3 regions of the Alkalihalobacillus phoenicis genome follow, and region 1 is predicted to be linked to each of the others. Evidence: riboswitches for the same ligand, from Rfam matches in the RefSeq annotation. Region 1 holds a riboswitch; each other region holds the start of a gene.
What was found. Region 1 has a riboswitch for lysine ahead of lysA (diaminopimelate decarboxylase). Riboswitches for the same ligand answer to the same signal wherever they lie in the genome.

Region 1 (5,417 bases):
AGGAAGTGGGGCGGCATGTTGTGCGGTCGTCACCTTTGGGCATTTATTTAATGAAATGAAAAAAGGGAAATTAAAGAGGTTACTTGTTGTTGCGACCGGCGCTTTATTAAATCCTTTTATGATTTATCAAAAGGAATCGATTCCATGTATTGCTCATGCGATTTCCTTTCAAACGGAGGGATAAAGTATGGAATATGTAGCGGCTTTTCTTGTAGGAGGGCTTATTTGTTTTTTAGGACAAGCATTGCTTGATCTAGGGAAACTATCACCGATCCATACTCTTTGTGTGCTAGTCACGTTAGGTGCTTTATTAGATGGGTTTCATTTATATGATCGTTTAATTGATTTTGCCGGAGCAGGGGCCTTTGTTCCGATCACCAATTTTGGTCATTCCTTTGTCCATGGTGCCATGCTTGAAGGTGGCAGAGAAGGGTTTATTGGAATTGGTATGGGGATGTTTGAAGTAACATCTGTCGGTCTTTCATCAACGATTTTGTTTAGTTTTTTAGCTGCTATTTTCTTTAAACCGAGGGGGTAATGAAGTGTTGGATAAACGTGATGTCATCTTTATTACGGATGGGGACGATGCAGCCAAAAAGGCCGTGCAATTAGCGGCAACTGAAGTAGGGGGGCGTTGTATCAGTCAATCATCAGGAAACCCTTCCCATTTGACAGGAAAAGAATTAGTGCAACTTATTTTAAAAACACCAAATAGTCCTGTTTTAGTTATGTTTGATGATAGTGGAAGTCGTTATGAAGGTTTAGGTGAGCATGCGATGAGAATTGTCTATGACCATCCGCAAATGAATGTGTTAGGAGCAATAGCCGTTGCTTCCGCGACTCATTCACGTGAATGGGCAAAAGTTGATGTGAGCATCGATCGTTTTGGGAACTTAACTGAATACGGTGTAGACAAAGCAGGATTCCCAGACTTAGAAATTGGGAGAATAAATGGCGATACCCTTTACATATTGGATGAGTTTAAACTGCCGCTAGTCGTCGGTGTAGGAGATATCGGGAAAATGGGTGGTTTTGATCTTGTGCAAAAAGGAGCACCTATTACAAAAAGGGCGGTGCAACTAATTTTAGAAAGGAGTGGATTTTATGACAAAACCAACCGTTGAGGAAAAGTATTTTTCAAAAAGCTATGATGAGAATGTCGCCTACTTGGAAAAAAGGCTTGGTCTTGACCAAACATTTGATGTTGGGGTTCGGGAACTTGTCATATTAGACAAAAAAATTGGCATCTATTATGTAACAGGTCTCACAGACAATTTATATATTATTGAAATTTTGAAGGAGCTCATGGAACTCGGAGCAAGAAATCGAAAAACGACGGAAGTTTTTGCAACGATAAAAAATCATTTAACACATGTTCAAGTGGAAGAAACGAATTCGGTCAATAATGCGATTACTCAAATGCTTTCTGGCCTTATTTTTATCATTGTTGAAGGGTATGATGAAGCGTTTATTATTGATGTGCGTTCGTACCCAGGTCGAGGGCCCGAAGAACCAGATACGGAAAGGGTTGTTCGTGGGGCACGAGATGGTTTTACCGAAAATATTATTATTAATACGGCTTTAGTGAGACGAAGAATTCGAGATGAGCGATTACGACATGAGATTACTAAGGTAGGTGTTCGTTCGAAAACAGATATTTGTATTTCGTATATTGAAGGAATTGCCGACCCAGACCTTGTTAATATTCTAAAAAAAGAGCTCGATGCGATTGAAATAGATGGGATCACAATGTCAGATAAAGTGATTGAAGAATATATTGTCAGACAAGGGTACGATCCGTTTCCGCTTGTTCGTTATACGGAAAGGCCAGATGTCGCTGCGACTCACTTACTTGAGGGCCATGTGTTGATCATGGTCGATACATCACCAAGCGTTATTATTACACCGACAACGTTTTTCCACCATATTCAGCATGCAGAAGAATATCGACAAGCACCAGCTGTAGGTACTTTTTTAAGGTGGACGAGAACACTTGGGATATTTGCCTCATTATTTATTATTCCGTTTTGGTTATTGCTTGTCATTAACCCGACTCTTTTACCGCCTGGTTTAGATTTTATTGGTCCTGAGGAAACAAATAATATTCCGATTCTCCTGCAAATTCTATTTGCTGAATTTGGGATTGAGCTCCTGAGGATGGCTGCTGTCCATACGCCATCTCCTTTAGCGACGGCATTAGGGTTGGTAGCTGCATTATTGATCGGGGAAATGGCGATTGAAGTCGGCTATTTTACAACAGAGGTTATTTTGTATGTTGCCTTAGGGGCGATTGGAATGTTCGCAACCCCTAGTCATGAATTAGGAGTGGCTCTTCGAATTGTCAGGATTTTACTCGTGCTTGCGGTCGGCTTTTTTAAAGTACCGGGCTTTGTGATTGGAACGCTTATTCTAATTCTTTGCTTGACAGCGATTAAGCCTTTAAATAAGCCGTACTTTTGGCCATTTATTCCATTTGATCCCCCAGCATTATGGCAGCTCGTTATTCGTGCCAATGTTCCTTCGATGCGATGGAGACCGAGTATTGTAAGCCCACAAGATCCAATCAAGCAGGATGTGAAAAAAGAATAAAATGATTGATAATTGGTGAATGATCTAGTTGCGACAAACGTATGATTATGGTAAAGTTATAGCAACAATTTCATGAACCTCATGTGAAAGTGGGGTAGAGGTGCAAGGCGAATGAGTATACTTAAAGAGCTAGTGGATAGCACTGACTTAAGTAGAAAGGTCAACTTGCCGAAGCTTATAAATGCACCACCATTTATAAAGCTGGGTCGTTATTGAATAAATAACGGACTGTCACTGATTTTGATCAGTGGAGAACTATTCTTTTTGAATGAGGTTACGTCAGCAAACAGCTAGTGTAACAACTAGCTGTTTTTCCTTTTTTTAGTAGGCTTAACAATGATGGGTGTTCTCCACAAAAGAGATGATGAGCGTATAAAGGAGAGAGATAAATGTATACACATGGAACGAGTCGAATTAATGAATTTGGTCATTTAGAAATTGGTGGGGTTGATACGGTCCAACTAGCTAAACAATATGGGACACCTTTATTTGTTTATGACACTGCCTTAATCAAACAACGTGCTAAACAATTTCAAGATGCTTTTATAGATGAGGGTGTACCTTATCAAGTAGCATACGCTAGTAAAGCTTTTAGCTGTTTAGCGATGTTTCAATTAGCTTCAGAACTAGGCTTAAGCCTTGATGTTGTTTCAGGCGGGGAATTATATACAGCAATCCAGGCCAATGTTCCAATGGGGCGCATTCATTTTCATGGTAACAACAAAAGTTTAAGTGAATTAGAAATGGCGGTTGAAGCAAAAATTGGTTGTATTGTCGTTGATAACTTTTATGAGCTTGAACAATTAAGTCGGATTTGTTTAGAGAAAGAAACAAAGATGAATATTTTGTTACGGATTACACCAGGGGTTGAGGCTCATACACATGATTATATTTCAACAGGTCAAGAAGATTCTAAGTTCGGATTTGATTTAGAAAGCGGTCAAGCAGGTGAAGCAATTGAACGTGCTTTAAAGGCAGAAAAAATTGAATTATTAGGCATCCATAGTCATATTGGCTCGCAAATCTTTGAAACAACTGGTTTTGTGATGGCGGTTGAAAAGATTTATCAATATATTCATCAATGGCGTGAAAATTATCAATATGTTCCGCAAGTTTTAAATCTTGGTGGTGGCTTTGGAATCCGTTACACGGAAGAAGATGCTCCACTTCCAGTTGGTAATTATATTAAAGAGATGATCCGTGTTGTCAAAGAAAAATCGACGGAGTACAATATTGATCTTCCAGAAATTTGGATTGAGCCAGGTCGTTCCTTAGTTGGAGATGCGGGTACAACGCTTTATTCAATCGGTTCTTCTAAAGAACTCCCTTCAATTCGCCATTATTTATCTGTTGATGGGGGGATGAGTGATAACTTAAGACCAGCCTTATATCAAGCAAAATATGAGGCCGTGCTTGCAAATCGAGCAGCTGAGCAAACTGAAGAGGTGTACTCAATCGCCGGTAAATGCTGTGAGAGTGGTGATATGCTCATTTGGGATTTGCCATTACCAAAAGCGAATCATGAAGATATTTTAGCCGTATTCTGTACAGGGGCATACGGTTACTCCATGGCAAATAACTATAACCGAATTCCGCGTCCTGCCGTTGTATTTGTAGAGGAAGGCGATGCATCTATTGTGATTGAGCGCGAAAGTTATGCCGACTTAATCCGATTAGATAAGCCTTTAGTAAGTGTCGTAAAACAATAGCAATATAAGGAAGTACTCTTGATGATTTTAGAAAGAAAGCTTCCTTATATTTCACTTTCATTATGAATTCGTGTACAATAAGGTGAATCTAATAAATGGAGGCATACATATTATGAAAAAAGGTAGTATTACGTTTGAAAATGGCGAAAAAATCGTCATCGACTTTTATGAAGAAGCAGCACCAAATACAGTGAAAAACTTTGAGGACTTAGCGAATAAGGAATATTACAATGGGTTAACATTCCACCGTGTTATTCCTGGTTTTGTTGCTCAAGGAGGTTGCCCAACTGGAAATGGGACTGGCGGTCCTGGCTACAGCATCAATTGTGAAACAGCAGGAAACCCACACAAACACGTAGCAGGTGCTCTTTCAATGGCACACGCTGGTAAAGACACAGGTGGTAGCCAATTCTTTATCGTTCATGAGCCACAACCACATTTAGATGGTGTACATACCGTATTCGGTCAAGTTGTCGAAGGTCTTGATTCAATTTACCGCATCAAGCAAGGTGACGTGATGCAAGAAGTAAAAGTTTGGGAAGAGTAATATGTGAAGGGGCTGTCCTAAAAGCCCTTAAATAAAAAAAGAATCGAGAAGTTTCAGCTTCTCGATTCTTTTTTTAGGACAATATGGATAGAGTTTGGTTTTCGAGCGACGACTGATCGTCGCTCGCTTCCTAATATTGTGAGCGAGGGCGATAAGCCCGAGCTCCACATGAACTTTTTCTTTACCTCGTAAGTGTAATCGTCGAAAGCCCAGGTTCTGTTTGACATGACCAAATACACTTTCCACCTCGATTTTTCTTTTTTGGTAAAGTGCTCGGCCTTCTTCCCTATTTAGTTTTCGGTTTTGCTTCACTCGTAATTCTTCATAAACCGGGTTGTAATGAACCTGCCGGTTGGCTTTGGCTTTTGTACAATCCGATTTAAATGGGCAACCTTCACATGATTCACATTCATAAATCTTGAAGTCTCTTATGTAGCCATATCGGTCCGTACGTTGACTGTATCGCTTAAACAGGACTTTTCGGTGGTTCGGACACCAATAAAAATCATCGACTTCTTCATAGTTCCAGTTGTGTGGATGAAATATCTTCTTGGAATACGAACGTTTTTGTT
Region 2 (5,417 bases), 1.2 Mb from region 1:
ACCCTTAACCTTTGATAGAGATTGACTTTAGGGAGATACAATACTCAAATTGACTTTATATAAACGGTTCAATCGTCGACAGTCTGAACACATCTCTTCGTAGGCTGTTGAAGGAAACTGTTCACTAAATGAAGCGCTTCGGCTGTCGCTCCCAAACAGACACTCCGCGTCCTGCAGGAACCTCATGAGCCTCCTCAGCACGCTTGCGGGGTCTCATTGGACGGTTTATTCCTGCGGGAGTCTCCGTGTCTGTTTGTCCGCTAGATAATGGAATCGAATCTAGGTTCGGTTTTCTCATTGAATAAAAAAACAGTCATGACTTCAACGTACATTAGCCAAATCAGTGTTGATGCTCTGTACGTTAGCTAGATGATCGAGCTGGTTTCAATTTAAATCATGCCTTTTCATTACTGCAGACTTAGGAAAAAAATAGGTGGCAACTCCCTATTTCGTTCCATAACCAACAAAGGGAAGAAGTAGGTCCTTCTGCGTTAGAAATAGCTGAGTTGGAAAGATCCATATCATCAAGCCTCTCCACGACACTTAGCGGACAAAACCATACGGAGACTCCCGCGGGAATAAACCGGAGCGAGACCCCGCAAGGCTTGCCGAGGAGGCTCGCCAGGTTCCTGCAGGACGCGGAGTATGGTTTTGGTAGCGACCGCCGGAGGGCATATTTTTTTACTGCACAGTTTATCCGTTTTGTGTGATAGTACGTTCTCGCTTTTCAAACGTGTCAAGGGCATTTGTTTAAGAGCTTCCCTTTCGCTCTGCCAACTCGTTGAACGGATTTTCTCGATGCGAAAGTTGCGTTATAAAAAGACAGAATTTGACTTTTTTTTCACAAGATCGTTTCCAATTGTCGAAAACAGGCTTGCACAAGTTTTTTATTCATGGGAAGATAAAAGAAAAAGCTGTTCTACGTATAGAAGAGGGGACGTTCTATGAGACTAATAGCAGTGATGGTGGCGAAACCAGGGCAGCAGTTAGCCAGAGCGATAAAAAATGAGGAAGGTACGATTCTCTTAAATAAAGGTGTATGTTTAACTAGGAAATTAATCCAGCGCCTTAAGAGTATTGGTGTTTCGTTTATTTACATTCGAGATGATCAAATTCAACTTCCTGAGATCGAACAAGTGATTTCTACTGAAACAAGAGAATATACAATTAATCAGCTAAAAAAAGATTTTCTTGATTTAGCCGATGCGTGGAAAAAGAATACGAATCATTTTTCCTCTCTCCAATTAAATCTTGAATTTGAAGACGCTGTTCGATTGTTAATTGGTGATATAAAAAGTAAACCGAATGCTTTAACGTTGCTTCTAAGTGCGACATCACACGATCATTATATCTTTACACATTCATTTAATGTTACGGTTTATTCAATTGGATTAGCCGTAGAGTTAAATTACTCAGAACGTCAATTGTTAGAGGTAGGACTAGGGGCATTATTACATGATATTGGAAAAATGTCGACACCTTTAGAAATATTAGAAAAGCCAGGCAAGCTGACAAAAGAAGAGTTTGAAATTGTAAAAACTCATAGTAAAATAGGCTATGACTTATTAAGGCAAACAAAACATATTCCCCTTCAAGTAGCAAAATGTGCTCACCAACATCATGAACGGTTAAATGGGACAGGTTATCCGCAGGGACTGAAAGAAGATGAGATACACCCTTATGCGAAAATTATTGCGATTGCCGATGTGTTTGATGCTGTCACGACAAATCGAGTGTATCGAAAAAAGCCAATGCTCCCTCATGAGGCATTAGAGCTATTATATTCTGGTGCGTCGACCTTATTTGATTTAAGTTTAGTTACAGCTTTTCGTAAAACGATTGCTGTGTATCCAATCGGTTTAATGGTTACCTTAAGTGATAATCGAAAAGGGGTTGTGTTTCAACAAAATCGTGAAATGAGTACTCATCCGATCATTAAAGTTCTATATGAGGATGGGATAAAACTAGAAGAGCCTTATTTTATTGATTTAATGAAACATCTAAATATCACGATTATTGGAACCGATGCTTTTGAAGAGCAAAGTAGTTAAGTTATATAGTAGGAGATGAGCAAATTGCAACAATATTTATCTTTATGCCAACATGTACTTGAGAACGGAACAGAAAAAAGTGACCGAACAGGCACAGGAACTAAAAGTGTGTTTGGTTATCAAATGCGTTTTAATTTGGCCGATGGGTTTCCGGTAGTAACGACGAAAAAATTACATTTACGCTCCATTATTCATGAGCTGTTATGGTTTTTAAAAGGGGATACAAATATTGCTTATTTAACAGAGAATAAAGTACGAATTTGGAATGAGTGGGCCGATCAAAATGGAGATCTTGGTCCGGTTTACGGAAAACAGTGGCGTTCATGGCAAGGGGCTAATGGCAAAACGATTGATCAAATTAGCGAGTTGATTGAACAAATCAAAACGAACCCGGATTCCCGTCGTCTAATCGTAAATGCTTGGAATGTCGCGGAGATTGATGATATGGCTTTAGCACCTTGTCATTGTTTATTCCAATTTTATGTAAATGATGGTAAGCTTTCTTGTCAATTGTATCAAAGAAGTGCGGATATCTTCTTAGGTGTTCCTTTTAATATTGCTTCCTATGCCCTTTTGACAATGATGATTGCTCAAGTGACTGACTTAGAGCCAGGTGAATTTGTTCATACTTTTGGTGATGCCCATATTTATTCGAATCATTATGAGCAAGTCGAACTACAACTAACGAGAGAGCCACGTAACCTTCCAACAATGAAAATTAATCCAGATGTTAAATCGATTTTTGATTTTACGATTGATGATTTTGAACTTGTCGATTATGAGCCACATCCACATATTAAAGGTGAGGTGTCTGTATGATTTCCTATATTTTTGCGATGGCAGAAGACGGTGTCATAGGAAAAGACAATGATATGCCTTGGCATTTGCCAAATGATCTGCAATATTTTAAAAAGGTGACATCAGGTTCAACGGTTGTTATGGGGAGAAAGACATATGAATCGCTTGGTCGTGCGTTGCCGAAACGTCGCAATATCGTATTAACGACAGACGAAGCGTATCAAGCTCCAGGCTGTGAAGTTGTTCATTCAAAAGAAGCTGTTTTAAAGGCGATTGCGGGAGAAAACGAGACCTTTGTCATTGGTGGAGCAGGACTTTATGATTTGTTCCGTGGAGAGGTTGAGAAAATATATATGACGAAAATTAATGAGTCGTTTGCTGGAGATACATTTTTTCCGAAATGGGAGTGGGAGAATTGGGAGCTCATTTTCCAAAAGGAAGGTTCGGTTGATCCAGAAAATAAATATCCACATACCTTTTTAACCTATCAAAAAAAGTGAGAAGCTGATTTTTATTTATAAAGGAAGCTAGCACTTTTTGACTAAAATAACCATTGATTATAAAGAAATAGTTCGATATAATATGTTACGATAATATAAATAGTATTACCTCATCAACACGGTGAGGTAGAGGCGCGAATACGAATAGTACCCTTTATGAGGATGACAACGTTGAGTAAAGGAGAAAGGCAAGTTCGCCGAAGTTTATAGAAAAAGTCATGTTTCTATATGCTGGGACTGTATTAAATAAATGCAGGACTGTCACGGTTGAAAGACTGTGGAGAACTACTACTGAAGATGGGGATAACCTTGCGATCAAAAGGCATAATGGGTTTCCATTAGGGCCTTTTTTTATTGGGATAATTCTTCTTCAGCACACAAAAAAGATAAGCTCTTTAAAAAGAGAGCGGAGTAGAGGAGGATGTATCTTGGAAGTTGTAGGTACATGGTATTCATTAATACCACCTGTGTTAGCCCTTGTGCTTGTGCTGTTAACAAGGAAGGTATTAATTTCACTTGGAGTTAGTATTGTAGTCGGAGCCTTAATGTTAAATGGCTTTAATCCTATCGACGGTTTGATGCAAGTCGTTGGTATTTTTACCGGAATTTTTTATGTTGATGGTGGCATCAATGATTGGGAATTTTATATTATTTTATTTTTGCTCCTATTAGGAATGATGGCTGCTTTAATTACCAAATCTGGTGGTAGCCTTGCCTTTGCAGAGTGGGCAATGAAACGGATAAAAACCCGTGTCGGTGCTCAATTGTTTACGATCTTTTTAGGTTTTATTATTTTTATCGATGATTATTTTAATAGCTTAACAGTGGGAAATATTAGTCGTCCCATTTCGGATAAGCACCGAGTATCACGTGCGAAGCTAGCTTATTTAGTCGATTCAACAGCGGCACCAATGTGTGTAATTGCTCCTATTTCGAGCTGGGGTGCTTATATTATTTCGATAATTGGTGGAATTTTAACGGCACATGGATTATCACAGTATCAAGCGTTTGAAGCGTTTATGTTAATTATTCCAATGAACTATTATGCCCTCATTGCGATTGCTTTTATGATCGCTGTCGTTTTATTTAAAATTGATTTTGGTCCAATGAGAAGACACGAGGAACTCGCGATAACAACGGGACAATTAACGGATCCAAAATCAGGTGATCTTCCTGGAACAGATGGAGAAGTTGAAAGCCATAGTCACGGGAAAGTTTATGATTTAATTTTACCTATATTCGGTTTAGTTGTAGGTACAGTTACTGCTATGGTATTCACTGGGTACGGAGAGGCACAATCTGCATCTTTAATTGCTATTTTTGGTGAGGCTGATATTGCTGGTTCATTAGTGATTGGTGGAGTGATTGGTCTTGTATTTGCTCTTATTACGAATTTGGTCAAACCTGATAACCCAGACATGTTCCAAACTCTATGGGCTGGGATTAAGTCAATGCTTCCTGCAATTTATATTTTAATTCTTGCTTGGACTGTTATTGAGATCATTAGTGAAATTGGAACAGGTGGATTTTTAGCTGAGTTAGTGGATGGTACTATTCCTCCAATGCTATTACCTGCGATTATCTTCTTAATTGCTGGTTTTACAGCTTTATCGACAGGTACTTCTTGGGGAACTTTTGGTTTACTCTTACCAATTGCTGGTGATATGGCAGCTGCAGTTGATGTGACTTTAATGTTACCAATGCTTGCAGCCGTACTAGCGGGAGCTATTTTCGGTGATCATACCTCACCTATTTCTGATACGACGATTTTGTCATCAGCAGGTGCAGGAAGTCATCATATTGACCATGTTATTACACAGCTTCCCTATGCGATTGTTTCAGCGGTGATTGCCTTTGTAGGCTTTATTATCTTAGGAGTTACAGGAAATATGTGGTTATCATTATTGTTAGTAGTTGTCATTTTTGTAATTACAGTATTTGTAATTAAGCAATTAAATACAAGTTTAAAAAAAGCGTAAATGAAGTAGTCTAAGAAAAACAGGTTAAAATCAGCTGATGAGAAGTTTTGAAACTTTTCATTGGCTGTTTTTAGTTTGTGGGCTCCGGC
Region 3 (5,417 bases), 840 kb from region 1:
ATTATTGATGCAGAGCTTTTAGAGACTTTTTTAGAAGTGAGAGTGAGTGTACCGAAAAAAGGAAAAAAGAAAGACTTGCTTGAATTAGCGAGTGAAAATGCAAGAGTTTCTTTAAAAGACAAGTTTGCTTTAATTGAGCGTGATGAGGAACGTACAGTCAAAGCGGTGGAGCGTTTAGGACAAGCGTTACAAATTAAACCGCCCTATCGAATTGAAGCCTTTGATAACTCAAATATTCAAGGAACCGATCCTGTTTCAGCTATGATCTCATTTATTGATGGGAAACCGAGTCGGAAAGATTATCGTAAATATAAAATTAAGACCGTTGTTGGGCCAGATGATTATGCCTCCATGCGTGAAGTGGTGAGGAGAAGGTATTTACGCTTGCTACGTGAAAAGCTTCCGTTTCCGGATTTGATTGTTATTGATGGAGGGCGAGGTCATATTGCAGCCGCTCAAGATGTATTGGAAAATGAACTTAATTTGAATATTCCTGTATGTGGGCTTGCGAAGGATGAAAAGCATCGTACGTCCCAATTGTTAATCGGCGATCCTCCGACAATTGTGCCATTAAAAAGAGACAGTCATGAATTTTACCTTTTACAACGTATTCAAGATGAGGTTCACCGTTTTGCTTTAAGTTTTCATCGGCAAACGCGTTCAAAATCATTTTTCCAATCAGTGCTAGATGATATTCCTGGGGTTGGTGAGAAACGAAAAAATAAACTTTTAAAACATTTTGGGTCCCTAAAGAAAATGAAAGAAGCAACAGTGGAGGAGTTAGCGTTAGGTGGAATTCCACAAGTTGTCGCAGAAAGTATTTATCAAGCTTTACATGAAAAAGAAGATTCAAAAGAAAGCTAAATTTTTACCTTGCTAAAGCAATAGAAATTTGCTAAAATTTTAACTAATTAAATAAGCCATACTTCTTTATTAAGGAGTGATGGTAGAGGCGCGAAAACCAATAGTAGAGTTTCAGAGGATAATGAGGTCTGAGGAAGGAACTTAAAAGGGGAATTCGCCGAAGTGTAAAAGGAACTCATTTTCTTTTATGCTGGACTTATGCTTAAGAGACATAAGGCTGTCACATAACTACACCCAAGGTTATGTGGAGAACTATCTCACGTGGATAAAGGGAGCAGTGTGGTACGGCTATGTATGACAAGCAACGTGAAGGTATTTTCCTTTAGGTTGCTTTTTTTATTGTCCGTCCAACAAAGCCTTTTTCGTGTGAAAAGAGAGAGGATGAATGAATTTGGCAAGAATCGTACAAAAATATGGAGGCACATCCGTTGGAACCGTAGAGAGAATTCAACATGTTGCCAAAAGAATTGAGCAAGTCCAAAGAAAAGGGGAAGAACTTGTTGTCGTTGTATCGGCAATGGGAAAATCAACCGATCAACTTTTACAATTAGCAAATGAGTTAACAGATAATCCAAGCAAACGAGAAATGGATATGTTGTTATCGACAGGGGAGCAAGTAACGATCTCCTTGTTGACGATGGCGTTACAGCAAAGAGGGATAGAGGCAACATCGTTTACTGGATGGCAAGCTGGAATTCAAACAGATAGCCATCATGGAAATGCTCAAATTGCTCATATTGACACAGCGAGAATGGAAACCGAATTAAGGCTAGGGAAAGTGGTCATTGTGGCTGGCTTCCAAGGCTTCACCCAAGATGCTCAGATTACAACCCTTGGGAGAGGTGGCTCGGATACGACCGCTGTGGCCCTAGCTGCTGCATTAGAGGCTGAACGATGTGAAATTTATACGGATGTAACAGGGGTTTATACAACGGATCCACGTTATGTGAAGACGGCTCGGAAGCTTCATTCGATTTCTTATGATGAAATGTTGGAAATGGCTCAACTTGGGGCGGGAGTTTTACATCCAAGAGCGGTTGAATTTGCAAAAAATTATGATGTTCCTTTAATGGTAGCTTCAAGTATGGTGGAAGAAGAAGGAACTTTGATTGAGGAGGAAGTATCGGTGGAAAAAGGATTGATTGTTAGAGGGATTGCGTTTGAAAATGATGTAACCAAAGTAACGGTAGCGGGGTTACCGAATGAAATGAATACATTAGCTAAGCTATTTAGCACGTTATCAAAACATTTTATTAATGTTGATATTATTGTTCAAAATGAAACGGATGCCGAGCATGTGACGATTTCCTTTACGGTCACTCAATCCACATTAAAAGATACTTTAGTCGCGTTAGAAAAGGCTCAAAATGAATTAAAGTATGAGAATGTTCAGTATGAAACAGGATTGGCGAAAGTTTCGATTGTCGGCTCAGGTATGGTATCTAATCCTGGAGTAGCCGCTCAAATGTTTGATGTGTTAGCAGAAGAAGGAATTGCTATAAAAATGGTAAGTACGTCAGAAATCAAAGTATCAACCGTTGTTTCAGAAGATGATATGGTTCTAGCTGTTGAAGTATTACATGAAGCATTTAAATTAGCAGAAGAATTAGTTGAGCCGGCTATATAAAAAAGAATGACCACTGAATGAGAACGTTCGTCCTCACAGTGGTCTGTTTTGTAATAACATTAATCGAGCTCGCTGCGATCGTATTTATCAGAATGGATTTGGAAGGTCACTTGTTTTCGTTTCTTTTCATATGTGGCTTCCGTTATTTGTTGTTGCATTTGTTCAATTTGTTGGGCTAAAAAGCCTGCTTCAAGCTGATAGCAACGAGCATCTTTTTTACCCATCCAATGACCGTGTAATTCCAATGTTTTCGCTTGGGCCTTATTTTTTTGAATTTCCAATGTGCCCCAACCTGCGTTTTCAAAAAAATGAATGATTTCATCTATAGTATGTAAGACATGTTTTCGTGCTAATGACTTTCCGCCCCAATAGAGAATTTGATCATGCTCCGTCCCTAAGAGTTCGTGCAGCAAGTCATTTCTGATTAAATCGTAATCAAATAAAGTTGATTCATTTGTTGATTCTTGTTCCATCAAACCACCCTCTCCGTTTCTTATTATACATAGAATCAGGAGAATTATCTCTAGATTGGATGACGTCAAATTATGTAAAATCTTCAATCAACGTGAAGGACGTAAATTAACTTTCAGCTAAGCGTTTTTGGACTAATAAAATTAGGTATTTCCTAACTTATTTAAGTAAGGTTTTAATATTGAAATAAAATTAAGAAAAGTATGATAATATACCGCGAAAATAATTACGGGTTAGGAGAAGTAAGGGGAGGATTAAATTCAAAGAAATGAGATAAATTCCATTGTTAAAATAAATCCAGTAAAAAGCGGAAATTATTTATAAAAATGCTATTTAACGCTTTCAAACTGCCGAATTATCTGATAAATTAGGTATGGAGATTTCCTATAAATATTACAAAAAGTATGTATACGTTTTCTTGACGACATGATCTGATGGGAGTACAATTAATTTGTCGGATTTTATTCACAGAATCTTACTAAAAGATTCATGAAAGCAAAAAACGTGATGGCATGCTGTATGTTTTAGGGAGGTACATATTTATACGAGAGAAAAGTGTAGATGGAACCAAAAGACAAGCAGGATAGGAAACATTAATTTATGTGGGGGGAAAAGGTATGGCTGGAAATCAAGAATATTTTAATCGTCGGCTGCATTCCTTGTTAGGAGTAATTCCAATTGGGATTTTCCTAGTGCAGCATTTAGTTGTCAATCATTTCGCTACGCGTGGTGCAAGTGCATTTAACCAAGCATCACATTTTATGGAGAGCTTACCGTTTAGATACGCGTTAGAACTTTTTATTATCTTTATTCCAATTTTGTATCATGGAATTTATGGTATCTATATTGCATTTACAGCAAAAAACAATGTTCAACGTTATAGTACATTTAGAAACTGGATGTTCATGCTACAACGTTTTACGGGTGTATTTTTATTAATCTTTATTGCTTGGCATGTATACGAAACGCGCTTCCAAGCAGCACTTGGGGTAGAAGTAAACTACGATATGATGGCTGACATTTTAAGTTCACCATTTATGCTCGCATTTTATATTCTTGGTGTCGTTTCAGCAACATTCCACTTAGCTAACGGAATTTGGTCATTCTTAGTTTCCTGGGGAATTACCGTTACACCACGTTCACAACGAATTGCTACATATGCGACGATGGCGATTTTCTTTGCATTAACATTCGTTGGTATTCGTGCCATCTTAGCATTTATTAATCCAGAATTAGCAAACATTTAAGGAGAGGGTATAGATGAGTAAAGGCAGAATTATTGTTGTCGGCGGTGGACTAGCCGGTCTTATGGCAGCAATTAAAGCAGCAGAAAAAGGTGTACCTGTAGATCTATTTTCCCTTGTACCTGTGAAACGTTCTCACTCTGTCTGTGCGCAGGGAGGAATCAATGGTGCGGTCAATACAAAGGGTGAAGGAGATTCACCTTGGGAACACTTTGATGATACAGTTTATGGTGGAGATTTCTTAGCGAACCAACCACCTGTTAAAGCGATGACAGAGGCAGCTCCTGGAATCATTCACTTAATGGACCGGATGGGTGTAATGTTTAATCGAACGCCTGAAGGGTTACTTGATTTCCGTCGTTTCGGTGGTACGCAACATCACCGTACAGCATTTGCTGGGGCTACGACTGGTCAACAGCTCCTTTACGCTTTGGATGAACAAGTGCGTCGTTATGAGGCAAGTGGGATTGTAACGAAATATGAAGGTTGGGAATTCACTTCTGCGATTGTGGATGATGAGGGTACCTGTCGTGGGATTACGGCCCAAAATCTTCACACATCTGAAATCCGTCATTTTGCTGGAGACGCTGTTATTATGGCAACAGGTGGTCCTGGAATTATTTTTGGTAAATCGACAAACTCTGTTATTAATACAGGTTATGCGGCTGCTAAATTATATGAACAAGGTGTTTCCTATGCAAATGGTGAGTTTATTCAAATTCACCCAACAGCAATTCCTGGTGATGATAAATTACGACTTATGAGTGAATCGGCTCGTGGTGAAGGTGGACGAGTATGGACGTATAAAGATGGTAAACCATGGTATTTCTTAGAGGAAAAATATCCGGCTTACGGAAACCTTGTACCTCGTGATATCGCAACACGTGAGATTTTCTCCGTATGTGTGGATGATAAGCTTGGAATTAATGGTGAGAACATGGTATACCTTGATTTATCTCACAAGGATCCAAAAGAACTGGATATTAAATTAGGTGGAATCATCGAAATCTATGAAAAATTCATGGGTGATGATCCTCGTAAAGTTCCAATGAAAATCTTCCCAGCTGTTCACTACTCAATGGGTGGTATGTGGATTGATTATAACCAAATGACCAATATCCCTGGTTTATTTGCGGCTGGTGAGTGTGATTACTCACAACACGGTGGGAACCGTTTAGGTGCCAATTCCCTTCTATCCGCGATTTATGGTG

Region 2: linked by a shared signal. The riboswitch ahead of AA0017_RS00920 (Na+/H+ antiporter NhaC family protein) and the one ahead of lysA (diaminopimelate decarboxylase) in region 1 are both predicted to bind lysine.
Region 3: linked by a shared signal. The riboswitch ahead of AA0017_RS02565 (aspartate kinase) and the one ahead of lysA (diaminopimelate decarboxylase) in region 1 are both predicted to bind lysine.

What each region holds. Positions count from the first base shown of each region.
Region 1 covers NZ_CP154853.1:1,416,888-1,422,304, forward strand. Annotated here, with positions in the region: gene spoVAD (stage V sporulation protein AD) at 1-184, shown strand, start outside; gene spoVAE (stage V sporulation protein AE) at 188-538, shown strand; gene AA0017_RS06740 (stage V sporulation protein AE) at 546-1,124, shown strand; gene AA0017_RS06745 (spore germination protein) at 1,105-2,589, shown strand; lysine riboswitch at 2,677-2,855, shown strand; gene lysA (diaminopimelate decarboxylase) at 2,979-4,298, shown strand; gene AA0017_RS06755 (peptidylprolyl isomerase) at 4,411-4,845, shown strand; gene AA0017_RS06760 (IS1182 family transposase) at 4,873-5,417, opposite strand, start outside.
Region 2 covers NZ_CP154853.1:206,818-212,234, forward strand. Annotated here, with positions in the region: gene AA0017_RS00905 (HD-GYP domain-containing protein) at 945-2,051, shown strand; gene AA0017_RS00910 (thymidylate synthase) at 2,076-2,870, shown strand; gene AA0017_RS00915 (dihydrofolate reductase) at 2,867-3,349, shown strand; lysine riboswitch at 3,469-3,645, shown strand; gene AA0017_RS00920 (Na+/H+ antiporter NhaC family protein) at 3,778-5,328, shown strand.
Region 3 covers NZ_CP154853.1:572,851-578,267, forward strand. Annotated here, with positions in the region: gene uvrC (excinuclease ABC subunit UvrC) at 1-864, shown strand, start outside; lysine riboswitch at 940-1,127, shown strand; gene AA0017_RS02565 (aspartate kinase) at 1,256-2,491, shown strand; gene AA0017_RS02570 (DUF2507 domain-containing protein) at 2,551-2,964, opposite strand; gene AA0017_RS02575 (succinate dehydrogenase cytochrome b558 subunit) at 3,580-4,209, shown strand; gene sdhA (succinate dehydrogenase flavoprotein subunit) at 4,223-5,417, shown strand, end outside.